DNA from 2 places in the Actinomadura sp. NTSP31 genome. Region 1 is predicted to be linked to the other one. Evidence: predicted binding sites of a transcription regulator. Region 1 holds the regulator's gene; the other holds the start of a gene.
What was found. The regulator HrcA, encoded in region 1, represses chaperone genes, less so after heat shock. The targets are predictions, from matches to a motif close to TTGGCACTCTCNNNNNGAGAGTGCCAA.

Region 1 (7,246 bases):
CTGGAGCAGTTCTCATGACCACCGACCCCCACGACGAGCACGGCGAGATCCTCCGCCGCGCCCTGCACGCGGAGGCGGACTCGGTCACCCCCGCCGACGACGGCCTGGAGCGCATCCGGGCCCGCGTCGCCGACCCGCGCCGCCGGCGCTGGTTCGGCATGGAGCGGTTCGGCACGGCCTGGTACGGGCTGGACCGGTTCGCCGTGACCTGGGCGCGGCCCGCGCTCGCCGTGGCCGCCGCCGTGGCGATAGCCGGCCTCGGCGTGACCGCGCCGCACACGATCGACCTGATCCAGCACTCGGTCGGCAGCAACGGGCCGTCGGGCGACGACCGCGACGCCCACGCCGGCGACCGCCTCGACTCCCGGGGCAACCCGATCGTGCCCGGCTCCGCCAAGCCGTCGCAGCCGGACGCGTCCGGGTCGCCGAGCCCGTCGGCGTCGTCGTCCCCGTCGACCTCGTCCGGGCCCACGCCGTGCGGCTCCGGGCCGGCGGTCACCGGCGCGACGGCGTCCCCGTCGTCCGGCTCCTCGAAACAGGGCGCGAAGGCGTCCGCGTCGCCGTGCCCGAGCGGCAGCCCGACCACGAGCCCGACGCCGACGCAGACGCCGACGACGCCTCCGCCGTCCACGCCGGAGCAGCCGACCGAGCAGCCGACGCCGCCCGCCAGCACCGCCCCGGCCACCACCGCCGACGAGGGTTCCGGCGCCTCCGCGCCCTGACCGCCCGACCGTCCGGCCCGGGCGCGCCCGACCGTCCGGCCCGGGCGGTCAGTGGGTAGGCCGGCCGCGGGTCACCAGCGGCCGGCGGCGGCCATCAGCACGGACGCGGCGGCGACCCCGGCGGTCGAGGTGCGCAGGACGGTCGGGCCGAGCCGGACGGGACGTCCGCCCGCGGCGGCGAAACGATCGAGCTCCTCCTCGGCGATCCCGCCCTCCGGGCCGACCACCAGGACGATGTCGCCGTCCGCGGGGGGCCGCACGGCGCTCAGCCGCTCCTCGGCGTCCTCGTGCAGGACGAGCGCGAGCGGCGCGGCGGCGATCAGGTCGGCGACGCCGGCGGTGGACGCGAGGTCCGGCACCTCCGGCAGCCGGCTGCGGCGGGCCTGCTTGGCGGCCTCGCGGGCGGTCACACGCCACCGTCCGAGCGCCTTTTCCCGCCGTTCCGGGCGCCACCGGGTGACGCACCGGGCCGCCGCCCACGGGACGATCTCGTCGACGCCGGCCTCGGTCATGGTCTCCACCGCCAGCTCGCCCCGGTCGCCCTTCGGCAGCGCCTGGACGACCACGAGCCGCGGCGCGGGCGCCGGCTCGACGCGGCGGGCCAGCACGTCCAGGGTGAGGGACGCGCGGTCGGCGGCGGCGACGACGCACTCGGCGAGCAGCCCGGCCCCGTCGGTCAGGTCGACGCGCTCGCCCGGCCGCAGCCGGCGCACGGCGGCGGCGTGCCGGCCCTCGGGGCCGTCCAGCACGACCCGGTCGGCGCGCAGCCGGCCCGGGTCGGCGAGGAACACCGGCGGACTCATCCCACTCCCCCCGGGCCGCCGCCCGCGCGCCCGCCGGGGGCCGGCGGCACGCCGTCGCGGCCCTCGCGGTAGGCCGTCGCGGTGGCTCTTCAGTGCTGGTTGAAAACGTCCCGCAGACGCGAGAACATGCCGCGCTGCCCCGGCGCGAACTTGCCGGGCGGGCGCTCCTCGCCGCGCAGCGCGGCGAGCCGGCGCAGCAGTTCCTCCTGCTCCTCGTCGAGCCGGTGCGGCGTCTCCACGTTCACGTGGATCATCAGGTCGCCGCGGCCGCTCTCGTTGAGGTGCCGCACGCCCCGGTTGTAGAGCGTGATGACCTGGCCGGACTGGGTGCCGGGCTTGATGTCGATCTCCTCGGCGGCGTCCAGGGTCTCGACCGTGACGCTGGTGCCGAGCGCGGCGGCGGTCATCGGGATCTCGACCGTGCAGTGCAGGTCGTCGCCCTCCCGCTCGAAGATCGGGTGCGGCTTCTCGGCGATCTCCAGGAACAGGTCGCCGGGCGGGCCGCCGCCCGGGCCGACCTCGCCCTCGCCGGCCAGCTGGATGTGGATGCCGTTCTCCACGCCCGCCGGGATCTTGACCTTGACGGTGCGCCGGGTGCGGACCCGGCCGTCGCCGGAGCACTCGGTGCACGGGTGCCGGATCACCGAGCCGAACCCGCCGCACGCGGGGCACGGCCGGGCCGTCATGACCTGGCCGAGGAAGGAGCGCTGCACCTGCTGGACCTCGCCGCGGCCGTGGCAGGTGTCGCAGGTCTCCGGGTGCGTGCCGGGAGCGCAGCCCGACCCCTCGCAGGTGGCGCAGGCGACCGCGGTGTCGATGGACAGCTCGCGGGTCGTGCCGAACGCGGTCTCCGCCAGGTCCAGCTCGACGCGCAGCGTCGCGTTGCGGCCGCGGCGCGCCCGGGACCGGGGGCCGCGGGACGCCGAGGTGCCGAAGAAGGCGTCCATGATGTCGCTGAACGGGAACCCGGCGCCGCCGAAGCCGCCGGCCCCCGCGCCCGCGCCGCCCGGCGCGAACGGGTCCGCGCCGAGGTCGTACATCTCGCGCTTCTTGGGGTCGGAGAGCACCTCGTAGGCCTGGGTGATCTCTTTGAACTTCTCCTGCGTCTCCGGGTCGGGGTTGACGTCCGGGTGCAGCTCGCGGGCGAGCCGCCGGTACGCCTTCTTGACCTCGTCGGCGCTGGCGTCCCGGCGGACGCCGAGGGTCGCGTAGTAGTCGTTGGCCACTTACGACCCCGCCAGGATCTGTCCCACGTAGCGTGCCACTGCCCGTACCGCTCCCATCGTGCCGGGGTAATCCATGCGTGTCGGCCCGAGTACGCCGAGCCGGGCCAAGGTGAGGTCGCCGACGCCGTAGTCGGCCGCGACGACCGAGGTCGATCGGAGCCCCTCGTCGGGGTTCTCGGTGCCGATCCGCACCGTAAGAGTAGAGGAGTCGCCGGTCTCGCCGAGCAGCCGCATGAGCACGACCTGTTCCTCCAGCGCCACCAGCACCTCCCGCAGGCTCTGCGAGAAGTCGACCGCGGCCAGGTTCGCCGCCCCGGCGAAGACGATCTTCTCCTCGTGGTTCTCGACGAGCGTCTCCAGCAGGACCGACAGGACCGCGGCGGCGACCGGCCGCTCGTCCGGGCCCACCTTGTCCGGCAGGTCCGCGACGGCCGAGGGCACCTCGCCGAAGCCCAGCCCGTCCAGGCACGTATTGAGCAACGCCCGCAGGTGCCCCACCGATTCCTCGGAGATCGCCCCCGTCTCGATGACGCGCTGCTCCACCCGGCCGGTGTTGGTGATCAGCACGAGCAGCAGCCGGCCCTCGGCGACCGGGACCAGCTCCACGTGCCGCACCGACGAGCGGGTCAGCGACGGGTACTGCACGACCGCGACCTGCCGCGTCAGCTGCGCCAGCAGCCGGACGGTGCGGCCGACGACGTCGTCGAGGTCGTAGGCGCCGGACAGGAACGTCTCGATCGCGCGGCGCTCCGCGATCGACAGCGGCTTGATCGTGGACAGCCGGTCGACGAACAGCCGGTATCCCTTGTCGGTGGGGACGCGTCCCGCGCTGGTGTGCGGCTGGGCGATGTACCCCTGCTCCTCCAGCACGGCCATGTCGTTGCGGATGGTGGCCGAGGACACGCCGAGGTTGTGCCGGTCCACGAGGGCCTTGGAGCCCACCGGTTCGTTCGTCGAAACGTAGTCCTCGACTATGGCGCGCAGCACCGCGAGCTTCCGGTCGTCAAGCACCCGGTCACCTCCTTCTGCACCTTCCACAGGTCCTCACGTCCAGATATACCGCCGACTGGGCGTTGCTGGCACTCCGTACTCCCGAGTGCCAAGTGTACGGCCCGGCGGGGACGTTCCGGGGGTCCGCGGACGCCCTCGCGAGGGCGCGCGGCTGCGTGATCTTATCCTTCCCGTTAGGGTGCGGAGCCGTGCGGAGCGAGAAGTACGGAAACGACGTGCTCGGCGGGGACTGGCGCAGGCCTCGCAAGGGGCGGATTCCCGAGATCCCGGCGGAGCCGGGGCTGGTCGCCGAGGACCCGGACAGCGGCTTCTGCGGCGCCGTGGTCGGCTGCGACAAGTTCGGCGTCACGCTGGAGGACCGGTTCGGCAAGCGCCGGGTGTTCCCGCTGACCAAGGCCGGGTTCCTGATCGACGGCAAGCCGGTCACCCTCGTCCGGCCGGCCGCGGGGCCGGCCGCCCCGGCCCGCTCGGCGTCCGGGTCCATCGCGGTCCAGGGGCTGCGCGCGCAGGTCGCCAAGGAGAGCCGGATCTACGTGGAGGGCGTCCACGACGCCGAGCTGGTCGAGAAGATCTGGGGGCACGACCTGCGCGTCGAGGGCGTCGTGGTCGAGTACCTGGAGGGCGTGGACGACCTGCCCGCCATCGTCGAGGAGTTCGGCCCCGAGGAGGGCCGCCGCCTCGGCGTCCTGGTCGACCATCTCGTGGCGGGGTCCAAGGAGAGCCGGATCGCCGCCCGGGTGTCGTCCCCGCACGTCCTGGTGACCGGCCACCCGTTCATCGACATCTGGGAGGCCGTCAAGCCCGCGGCCGTCGGCATCCCCGCCTGGCCCCGCGTCCCCCGCGGCGTCCCGTGGAAGGAGGGCGTCGTCGAGGCTCTCGGCTGGGACTGCGAGACGGGCGCGGCCTGGAAGCGCATCCTCGGCTCCGTCGGCGCCTACACCGACCTCGAACCCGCCCTCCTCGGCCGCGTGGAGGAGCTCATCGACTTCGTGACGGCGCCGGCGCAGTCCTGATCAGGTCAGGTCAGGTCGCGGGTCACGGCGTCGGCCAGGAGGCGGCCGCGGCGGGTGAGGACGGCGCGGCCCCGCTCGTAGGGCGCCGGGTCGATGAGGCCGTCGGCGATGGCGCGCCGGACGGCGCCGTCGTCCAGCAGGTCGGCGGGGCAGCCGTCGGCGAGGCGGAGTTCGAGCATGATCCGCTCGATGCGGCGGTCGTCGGCGCCGAGGATCTCGCGCGCGTGCGCGGGGGTGGTGCCCTCGGCGAGGCGCGCGGCGTAGGCGGCGGGGTGCTTGACGTTCCACCAGCGGGTGCCGCCGACGTGGCTGTGCGCGCCCGGGCCGACGCCCCACCAGTCCGCGGCCGTCCAGTACAGGACGTTGTGGCGGCAGGCGGCCTCGGGGGACGAGGCCCAGTTCGAGATCTCGTACCAGTGCAGGCCGTGCGCACTCAGGAGCTCGTCGGCGATCAGGTAGCGGTCGGCCATGGCGTCGTCGTCCGGGGCGGCGAGTTCACCGCGCCGGACCTGCGCCGCCAGGCGGGTGCCCTCTTCGACTATGAGCGCGTAGGCGGACACGTGGTCGGGGTCGCATGCGAGGGCGGCCTCCAGGGACGCGCGCCAGTCGTCGTCGGTCTCCCCGGGCGTCCCGTAGATGAGGTCGAGGTTGATGTGCTCGAAGCCCGCCTTGCGCGTCCATTCGACGACCTGCGGGACGCGGCCGGGCGTGTGGGTGCGCTCCAGGACGGCGAGGACGTGCTCGCGCGCGCTCTGCATGCCGTACGAGACGCGGGTGAACCCGACCTCGCGCAACCTCGCCACGTACGCCTCGTCCACCGATTCGGGGTTGGCCTCGGTGGTGACCTCGGCGCCGGGCGCGAGACCGAACTCGGTGTCGATGGCCGCGAGGACGCGCCCCAGGTCGTCCGGCGAGAGCAGGGTGGGCGTACCGCCGCCTACGAAGACCGTCTGGACGGGGAGGTCCGCGTCGCCGAGCACCTTGCGCGCCATGCGGACCTCGGCGATGGCGGTGTCGGCGTAGGAGTCGCGGCTCGCGCCCGGACCGAGTTCGGTGGCCGTGTAGGTGTTGAAGTCGCAGTATCCGCAGCGCGTCACGCAGAACGGCACGTGGACGTAGAACGCGAACGGCCGTGTGCCCAGGCCGTGCAGGGCGCTGCCGGGCAGCGCTCCGTCGGCGGGTACGGGGGCTCCGTCGGGCAGCGTAGAGGGCACCTCTACAGTCTGCCGCCCCCGGCCGGATGGTCCGTCCGGGTCAGGCCTGGTCGAGCTTGCGGCGGAGCCAGCCGGGGATGTGCGCGTCGGTGCGGGGGAAGCGGTCGAGGTCCAGCGCGTAGGCGGACGGGGTGAGCGGCGGGGTGAAGTCGGGTTCGCCGTCGTAGTCGAACTCGGCGCTGAACCGGCCGGAGCGCTCGATCTCCAGCCGGGCGGTGAACCAGGCGCCCTTGCCCCGCCGGTACATGACGCGGCGCAGCTCGTCCATCTTCCCGACGGCCTGGCCCGGCGGCATGGCCTGGCGGCGCTCGCCGTCGGCGTCCTCGACCTCGAAGGACGCGCTGTCGATGCCGACGGTGGCGCGGAACTCGAAGCCGAGCCGCTCCCAGCCCTGGGGCGCGGCCGACCGCAGCGCGCGCACGGCGCCGTTCACGGTCTCGCGCTCCTGCGGGGAGCGCAGGACCTGCTCGGAGTGGGTCACGCTCGAACCTCCGGTACCGTCGTGGCCGCTCGTTCCGACGGCGGCCGGACCGGGGCGCCGGGCCGTCCCGCCGGGACGCACTGCCCCCGACCGTACCGACATCCGCGCGAGGATCGAGCAGCGCCGGCCGTGTCGCGGCGAAACCGCCGGCCGCGTTCCGCGCCCAGCCGGGACGATCTTGGTCGAGCCGGGCGCCGGCGCGGGGACGGCGGCGGCACGGGCCGCGCCGGCGCGTGCCGCCCCTCCTGGCCGGATAGGGTCGTCCGAATGCGGAACGAGGGGCCGGTGGACTGGGGGCGCGTGCCCGCGCGGGTACTGCTGCGCGGCGGCCCCGAGGGATGGCACTACGTCGTCGTGGACGACAAGGGCGCGGAGCGGCGCACCGCGGTCGAGGGCCCCGGCACCCGCTGGCAGACCGGCGGTCGCCGCGACCCCGAGCCGCCGTGGTGGCCGCGCCGGCTCGCCGAGACGGCCGAGGGGCTACGCGCCGCGATCGCCGAGCGGCTGACCGACGCCACCTTCGCGGACCTGGGCGCGGAGGCGGCGATCACCTGGTTCGCGGTGGACGACCCGGTCGAGTGGGAGGGCCTGGTCACGCTGCGGGAGGCCGACCCGGCGCGGTTCCCGGGGCGCGTCGCGCCGTTCGTGATCGACCTGGAGCCGGGGCGCGGGGCCCTGCTCCCCGGCGCCCACCTGCTGTTCAGCACGCCGGCGACGGACGCCTGGACGACCCTCGCCGCCGTCGCCGAGCGGTGCGGCACGCCGCCGCCGAGGGC
Region 2 (7,246 bases), on a different contig from region 1:
GAGCGGTTTCGACCCATTATTTCGTCTCCAGTGCACGGAGACGTCCCCGCCGCCCGCGGCGCCTACCGGGACCGGCCGCCGGTCCCTGGGCGTACGAAAAGGGGCGGTTCCGCGAGGGAACCGCCCCTTTCGTCACCGGGTCGCCGGGCCGCCCGCGCGAGGACGCGCGGCCGGCCGGGAACGACCGTACGGCTCAGGACCTGATCAGAAGTCCATGCCGCCCATGCCGCCGGACGGGTCGCCCGCCGGGGCCGGGTTCTTCTCGGGCTTCTCGGCGATGACGGCCTCGGTGGTCAGGAACAGCGCGGCGATCGACGAGGCGTTCTGCAGCGCGGACCGGGTCACCTTGGCCGGGTCGAGGATCCCGGAGTCGAACATGTTGACGTACTCGCCGGTCGCGGCGTTCAGGCCCTCACCCGGGGTCAGGTTGCGGACCTTCTCCACCACGACGCCGCCCTCGAGGCCGGCGTTCACGGCGATCTGCTTCAGCGGCTCCTCCAGAGCGCGCTTGACGATGTTGGCACCGGTGGCCTCGTCGCCCGCGAGCTCCAGCTTGTCGAACGCCTTGGTGCCGGCCTGCAGCAGCGCGACGCCACCACCGGGGACGATGCCCTCCTCGACCGCGGCCTTGGCGTTGCGGACGGCGTCCTCGATGCGGTGCTTGCGCTCCTTGAGCTCGACCTCCGTCGCGGCGCCGGCCTTGATGACCGCCACACCGCCCGCGAGCTTGGCCAGGCGCTCCTGGAGCTTCTCGCGGTCGTAGTCGGAGTCGGTGTTGTCGATCTCGGTGCGGATCTGGTTGACCCGGCCCGCGATCTCGTTGGCGTCACCGGCGCCGTCCACGATGGTGGTCTCGTCCTTGGTGATGACGACCTTGCGGGCGCGGCCCAGCATGTCGGTCGTGGTGTTCTCCAGCTTGAGACCCACGTCCTCGCTGATGACCTGGCCGCCGGTCAGCGTGGCGATGTCGCCGAGCATGGCCTTGCGGCGGTCGCCGAAGCCCGGGGCCTTCACGGCCACGGACTTGAAGATCCCGCGGATCTTGTTGACCACCAGGGTCGCCAGGGCCTCGCCCTCGACGTCCTCCGCGATGATCAGCAGCGGCTTGCCGGACTGCATGACGCCCTCGAGGACGGGGAGCAGGTCCTTGTTGGCCGACGCCTTGCCCTGAACGATCAGGATGTACGGGTCCTCGAGGGTCGCCTCCATCCGCTCGGGGTCGGTCACGAAGTAGTGCGAGATGTAGCCCTTGTCGAAGCGCATGCCCTCGGTCAGCTCGAGCTCCAGACCGAAGGTCTGGCTCTCCTCGACCGTGATGACGCCTTCCTTGCCGACCTTGTCCATCGCCTCGGCGATCATCTCGCCGATCTGCGGGTCGCCCGCGGAGATGGACGCCGTGGAGGCGATCTGCTCCTTGGTCTCCACGTCCTTGGCGAGCTTGGACAGCTCCTCGCTCACCCGCTCGACCGCGGCCTCGATGCCGCGCTTCAGCGACATCGGGTTCGCGCCGGCCGCGACGTTGCGCAGGCCCTCGCGCACCAGCGCCTGGGCCAGCACGGTCGCCGTCGTCGTGCCGTCACCGGCGACGTCGTCGGTCTTCTTCGCCACTTCCTTGACGAGCTCGGCGCCGATCTTCTCCCAGGCGTCCTCGAGCTCGATCTCCTTGGCGATCGATACGCCGTCGTTGGTGATCGTGGGGGCGCCCCACTTCTTCTCCAGCACGACGTTGCGGCCCTTGGGACCAAGGGTCACCTTCACGGCGTCGGCGAGCTGGTTCATGCCGCGCTCGAGGCCGCGACGGGCCTCCTCGTCGAACGCGATCATCTTTGCAGCCATAGGCTCCTAGTCCTCCCGGAACAAGGTGGCTTTAAGGATCGAGCCGACGCCCGCGACGGACGGCCCCCGCTCCGGCGGCTGCCATTCCGCCACCGGACTGGGGCCTCATCGCCCCGACCCAGACTGTGAAGCTGTCACTCTCCACAGCAGAGTGCCAACCGTTTTTTAGCACTCTACCCTGCCGAGTGCAAGCGCCGTACATCCACGCCGCAGTCATCTTCATCGACCTGCCCGGACTCGCTCTGACCTGCGTCGGAGGGCCGCGGCTCGCCGCCGGACATGTGCCGATGTGATCCGGTGTGCGCGCTCGTGCGCCGGTATTCGCGGAACACGTGCCCGAGCGTGGGAGGTAGGGGTGGCGATCCGTTCCGCGCGTTCCGCGGCCGGAGTAGGAGGAGCCCCCAGCGCTGCATCAATGCGCCGGTTCATGATGTCCTCATCGCCGTCGATGCAGTGAGCATACGTGCTCTGCAACATGGCGATGGAGCGCCCAACACGAGCAGCGACGTTCGCCGCCGGAACCCCACCGCTCAGCCACAGCGACAGGCACGCGTGCCGCAGGTCGTACGGCCGTTCCGCCAGCGGTATAGCGAGCTGGGCAGGTGTGAGGACATGTTCATGAGCCCGCCGCCACACCGTTTCGTAACCGACGGGCGCCAGTCGGTTCCCGCGCTCGCTGCGGAACAGCCGACCGTCCTCAGCCGTCCCGAACTGCTCGATGTGCGCCCGCAGGATGGCGACCAGTTCAGGACTGGCCGGAACGGGACGCGGCCGCAGCCCCGCGAAGTACAGAGGTGCCGACCCACCCGAGAAGCGACGACCGGCACCGGGCAGGTCTCGTCGGGGCCGGGGGGAGGAAGGCGGGGGAGAACAGCGGCTACGCCGCTGGCCAAGGCACTTGCGGGATCAGGTCTGGAGGTGGTGCCAAGCATGGCCGCACCCATCGGCGCAACACCGCTCACGCCGTCGTTCATCAGCAACGGCAAAGAGGGCGACCAGCAGGCGGAATGCCTTAACCCGCTCGTCCTGCCGCAAGTTGATGATCTTTGCTAGTTGCTCCCCGACACGCCCGCGCGTGATCAGCACCGCTGGAGTGTAGGTGGGGCGGATTCCGGCCCTGCGGATGCTCTCCGGCCCGTCGTCGACGGTGGCGCGCGCCTGAAGGCAGAAGGCCGCGAGGGCGCGCAAGGCGTCGAACTGCTCAGTGTCGTTCAGACCGTCGAACCACTCGACGCCCTGAGCAATCGGAGATATCCCTTGCGCCAACTCGTTCAGGATGACCGCACGCTCGTTCATCCCTACCCACCTCACCACACGCACCCGATCTCGCACGGTCATCGAACCAGATCGCGAAGCGCGGAACCATCGCGGAACGGACGGCCCGTTCGTGCGTGGTGGGCCGTTCGTTCGCTGGTCGGGTGGGGGTTACTGCTGAACAGGCTTTGAGCTGCGTCGCCCTAGTCGTCGAGCGGTGCCGTCGATCTTGTGGCTGTCATTCGGGCTTCGGGCGGTAGCTCAGGAGTGTGACTCCCGAACGGTACGTCGTGCTGCCCGTCAGGGTCATGTGCACCGGCGGTTCGAGGGAGTGGAACGGACGCGTGCCGTGGCCGAGGACGACGGGGTGGACCCAGAACCGGATCTCGTCCACGAGGCCCTGGGTGGCCAGGTGATGCGCCAGTTCGCCGCAGCCGTAGGACACGAGGTTCCCCGTATAGCGCTGCTTCAGCTCGGAGATGGCCTCGGCGGGGGTGCCTTCGACGAGGCTGGCGTTCCATTCCAGCGGTCCCCGCAGAGTGCGGGAGATGACGAACTTCGGCATGCCGTTGACCCGGTCCGCGAAGCCGCGGGTGTCCGTGATGGTCGGCCAGACGCTCGCCAGGCCCTCGTACGTCTTGCGGCCGAGGAGGAGTGCGTCCGCGGCGAAGAGCTGGTCGAAGCTGCCGGAATCCTCGTGCTCGCCCGCCGGCGTGAACCACTCGTCGATCCGGTCGATCACGCCATCGACCGTCATCTGGGTGGAAACGATCACCTTGCCCACAGGACCTCCCTCAGGGTCGCCGTCCGTGCCGTCCCGTGTTGAGACCGGCGGGACCGGGCGAACTCATCGGTGATCCGCGGGTGGTGTCAGAGGGGGCGGACGGCGTCGGCCTGGGGGCCGCGGTCGCCCTGGGTGATCTCGAACTCGACGCGCCCGCCCTGTTCGAGGACGCGGTAACCGTCCATCTGGATCGCCGAGTGGTGGACGAAGACGTCACGGCCTCCGTCGACCGCGATGAAGCCGTAGCCCTTGTCGGCGTTGAACCACTTGACCGTGCCCTGCGCCATTCGCCAGCCCGCCGCTCGACCGTTCCCCGGCCCCGCCCCTGCCATCGCGGGACCGCGGATCATCCGCGTCTCCGCGGCGCTGCGCCGCGGGCGGGGTCGACTCGGCGTGATCGGAGTCGACCCTACCCGGCGGCCGCGACGGTGCCCGGAGGCGAAGGGCGGTTCGCCGGTGGCGGTCAGCCGCCGGCGACGGCGGGGATGATCGAGATCTGGGCGCCCGCGGGCGTCGCGGTGTCCAGGCCGTCGGCGAACCGGACGTCCTCGTCGCCCACGTAGACGTTGACGAACCGGCGGATCTTGCCGGCGTCGTCGAGGATGCGGGCCGAGATGCCGGTGTAGCTGGCCTCCAGGTCGGCGACCACGGCGCGCAGGGTGTCGCCCTCGGCCTTCACTTCCGCCTCGCCGCCGGTGTAGGTCCGCAGGATCGTCGGGATGCGGACGGACACGCTGCTCATGTGCTGGCTCCTTCTCGTTCTCAGGCGAGGCCGGCGGCGCGGAACGCCTCCAGCGTCGGGGCGATGTTCGCGCTCGGCTTGGCGACGGGGGCGACGGCGTCCAGCGTCTTCAGGCCGTCACCGGAGTTGATGATCACGGTCTCGGCGGACGGGTCGAGCGCGCCGGAGTCGACGAGCTTGCGCAGGCAGCCGACGGTGACGCCGCCAGCGGTCTCGCCGAAGATGCCCTCGGTGCGGGCGAGGAGGCGGATGCCCTCGACGACCTCGGCGTCGGTGACGTCCTCGACGGCGCCGCCGGTGCGGCGCGTCACGTCGAGCACGTAGGGGCCGTCGGCGGGGTTGCCGATCGCCAGGGACTTGGCGATGGTGTCGGGCTTGACCGGCCGGACGACGTCGTGGCCCGCCTTGAACGCGGCGGAGACGGGGTCGCAGCCGGCGGCCTGCGCGCCGAACACGCGGTACGGCTTGTCCTCGACCAGGCCGAGCTTGATCAGCTCCTGGAACGCCTTGTCGATCTTGGTGAGCTGGGAGCCGGACGCGACCGGGACCACGATCTGGTCGGGCAGCCGCCAGCCGAGCTGCTCGGCGATCTCGTAGCCGAGCGTCTTGGAGCCCTCGGCGTAGTACGGGCGGACGTTGACGTTGACGAACGCCCAGTCCTCCTGCTCGCCCGCGATCTCGGACGCGAGCCGGTTCACGTCGTCGTAGTTGCCGTCCACGGTGACGAACGTCCCGCCGTACACGGCCGTCGTGATGATCTTCTGCGACTCGAGGTTCGACGGCACGAACACCGCGCTGCGGATCCCGGCGCGGGCCGCGGCGGCGGCGACCGCGTTGGCGAGGTTGCCGGTGGACGGGCAGGCCAGCACCTTGAAGCCGAGTTCGCGGGCGGCGGCGAGCGCGACCGCGACGACGCGGTCCTTGAACGAGTGGGTCGGGTTGCCGCTGTCGTCCTTCACCCACAGGCGCTGCAGGCCGAGGCTCTCGGCGAGGTTGTCGGCGCGGACGAGCCGGGTCAGGCCGGGCTCGGTGTTGGGGGTGTCGGCGACGGTCGACGGCACGGGCAGCAGCCCGCGGTAGCGCCAGATGTTGCGGGGGCCGGACTCGATGCCGGCCCGGGTGATCCCGCCGAAGTCGTAGGCGATCTCCAGCGGGCCGAAACATTCTTCGCACGCGTAGAACGGGCCGAGATCGCGCTGGGAGCCGCATTCGCGGCAGACGAGGGCGGTAGCGGGTCCGAGGTCTGTGGCAGACGTGAGTGCCATGAGGGCGAGGCCTTTCTCCCCATCTTTCCTGCGCCACCTTGGTCGCAGGCCGGAGTTGGCACCATCTCCCGGCCGGCCTCGCAGGATCGCGAGCGCGCGTCAGCCGGGTGGTTGCCGGGGCTTCGCAGGGCCGGTCCCTCCACCCCTCTGGATGAGCGGTATTCAGTTGTGGTCGAGCCGTTTGAACTCGTATGCGAACTTTACATGACGTGACCGGATGGCAGACAGGCGGGTCCGGCCAGTGAGACGTTACCCGGAGGTGGTCTTGATCACGCCGGCTCGCCCGCGGCGTCCGCGGCGGGGGCGCCTCCGGGCCTGCGCTGGGTGGGGTCGAGGAAGACGTGCCGGACGATCGGGACGCGCTCCTTGAGCCGCCGGTCGATCTCGCCGGCGACGTCCTCGGCCTGGTCGGCGCTGATGTCGTCGGAGAAGTTGACCCGGGCGGCGACGAGCAGCTCGTCCGGGCCGAAGTGCATGGTGAGCAGCTCGTCGACGCCGGTCACGCCGGGCGCGGCGGCGATCTCGGCGCGGATCTCGCGCTGCGCGGCGGGGTCGGCGGCGCGGCCGATGATGAGGCCCATGCTGTCGCGGCCGAGCACGAACGCGACGACGACGAGGAGCAGGCCGATCAGGACGGAGGCGAGGCCGTCCCAGAACTGCGACCCGGTGAGCTGCCGAAGGACGAGCCCGGCGGCGGCGAACGCGAGGCCGATCATGGCGGCGGTGTCCTCGAACAGGGCGGCCTTGAAGGTGACGTCGGGTGACCGGCGGACGTGGTCGACGATGTCGCGGCCGTTGTCGCGGGTCTCGCGGCGCGCCTGCGTGAACGCGCGGACCCAGGACGTCCCCTCCAGCAGCGCGCCGAGGCCGAGGACGCCGTAGGCGATCCAGACGTCGCCCTCGGAGCCGCCGTGCCCGGTCATGGCGAGGACGCCCTCGAAGATGGAGAAGCCGCCGCCGGCGACGAAGATGCCGAACGCGGCGAGCAGCGACCAGAAGTAGCGCTCGTTGCCGTAGCCGAACGGGTGGCTGCGGTCGGGCGGGCGGGCGCTGCGGCGCAGCGAGGTCAGCAGGAAGCCCTGGTTGAGGGTGTCGGCGACGGAGTGCGCGCCCTCGGCGAGCATCGCGCTGGATCCGGCCAGCGCTCCGGCGATCAGTTTGGCGATGGCGAGGATCAGGTTCGCCGCCCCGGCGACGAGGACGGTCTTGGTCGTCTCGGACCGGCTCATTCCGCCCGGGTACCCGGTGCAGATCACCGTAATCACGGCGGGATCGGTACAGATGCCTGCCTTTCACGCGTCGCCGAACTCATCCCCCCGGCCACTTTGAAGCACCCCCGTCACAACTGAGACCCTGCCGGTATGA

Region 2: a site for HrcA is predicted at 1,968-1,994, ahead of groL (chaperonin GroEL). Genes of this name have one in related genera too.

Annotation. Positions count from the first base shown of each region.
Region 1 is NZ_JBGNUT010000040.1:60,419-67,664, reverse strand. Features, by position in the region: gene ACA514_RS43005 (SigE family RNA polymerase sigma factor) at 1-18, shown strand, start outside; gene ACA514_RS43000 (hypothetical protein) at 15-722, shown strand; gene ACA514_RS42995 (16S rRNA (uracil(1498)-N(3))-methyltransferase) at 794-1,525, opposite strand; gene dnaJ (molecular chaperone DnaJ) at 1,615-2,751, opposite strand; gene hrcA (heat-inducible transcriptional repressor HrcA) at 2,752-3,762, opposite strand; gene ACA514_RS42980 (DUF3097 domain-containing protein) at 3,951-4,775, shown strand; gene hemW (radical SAM family heme chaperone HemW) at 4,781-5,989, opposite strand; gene ACA514_RS42970 (hypothetical protein) at 6,030-6,470, opposite strand; gene ACA514_RS42965 (hypothetical protein) at 6,738-7,246, shown strand, end outside.
Region 2 is NZ_JBGNUT010000008.1:316,229-323,474, reverse strand. Features, by position in the region: gene groL (chaperonin GroEL) at 205-1,836, opposite strand; gene ACA514_RS16875 (DUF5958 family protein) at 2,743-3,132, opposite strand; gene ACA514_RS16870 (dihydrofolate reductase family protein) at 3,329-3,874, opposite strand; gene ACA514_RS16865 (cold-shock protein) at 3,961-4,161, opposite strand; gene ACA514_RS16860 (MoaD/ThiS family protein) at 4,338-4,616, opposite strand; gene thrC (threonine synthase) at 4,637-5,881, opposite strand; SAM riboswitch class I at 5,898-6,039, opposite strand; gene ACA514_RS16850 (cation diffusion facilitator family transporter) at 6,151-7,110, opposite strand; gene ACA514_RS16845 (trehalose-6-phosphate synthase) at 7,243-7,246, shown strand, end outside.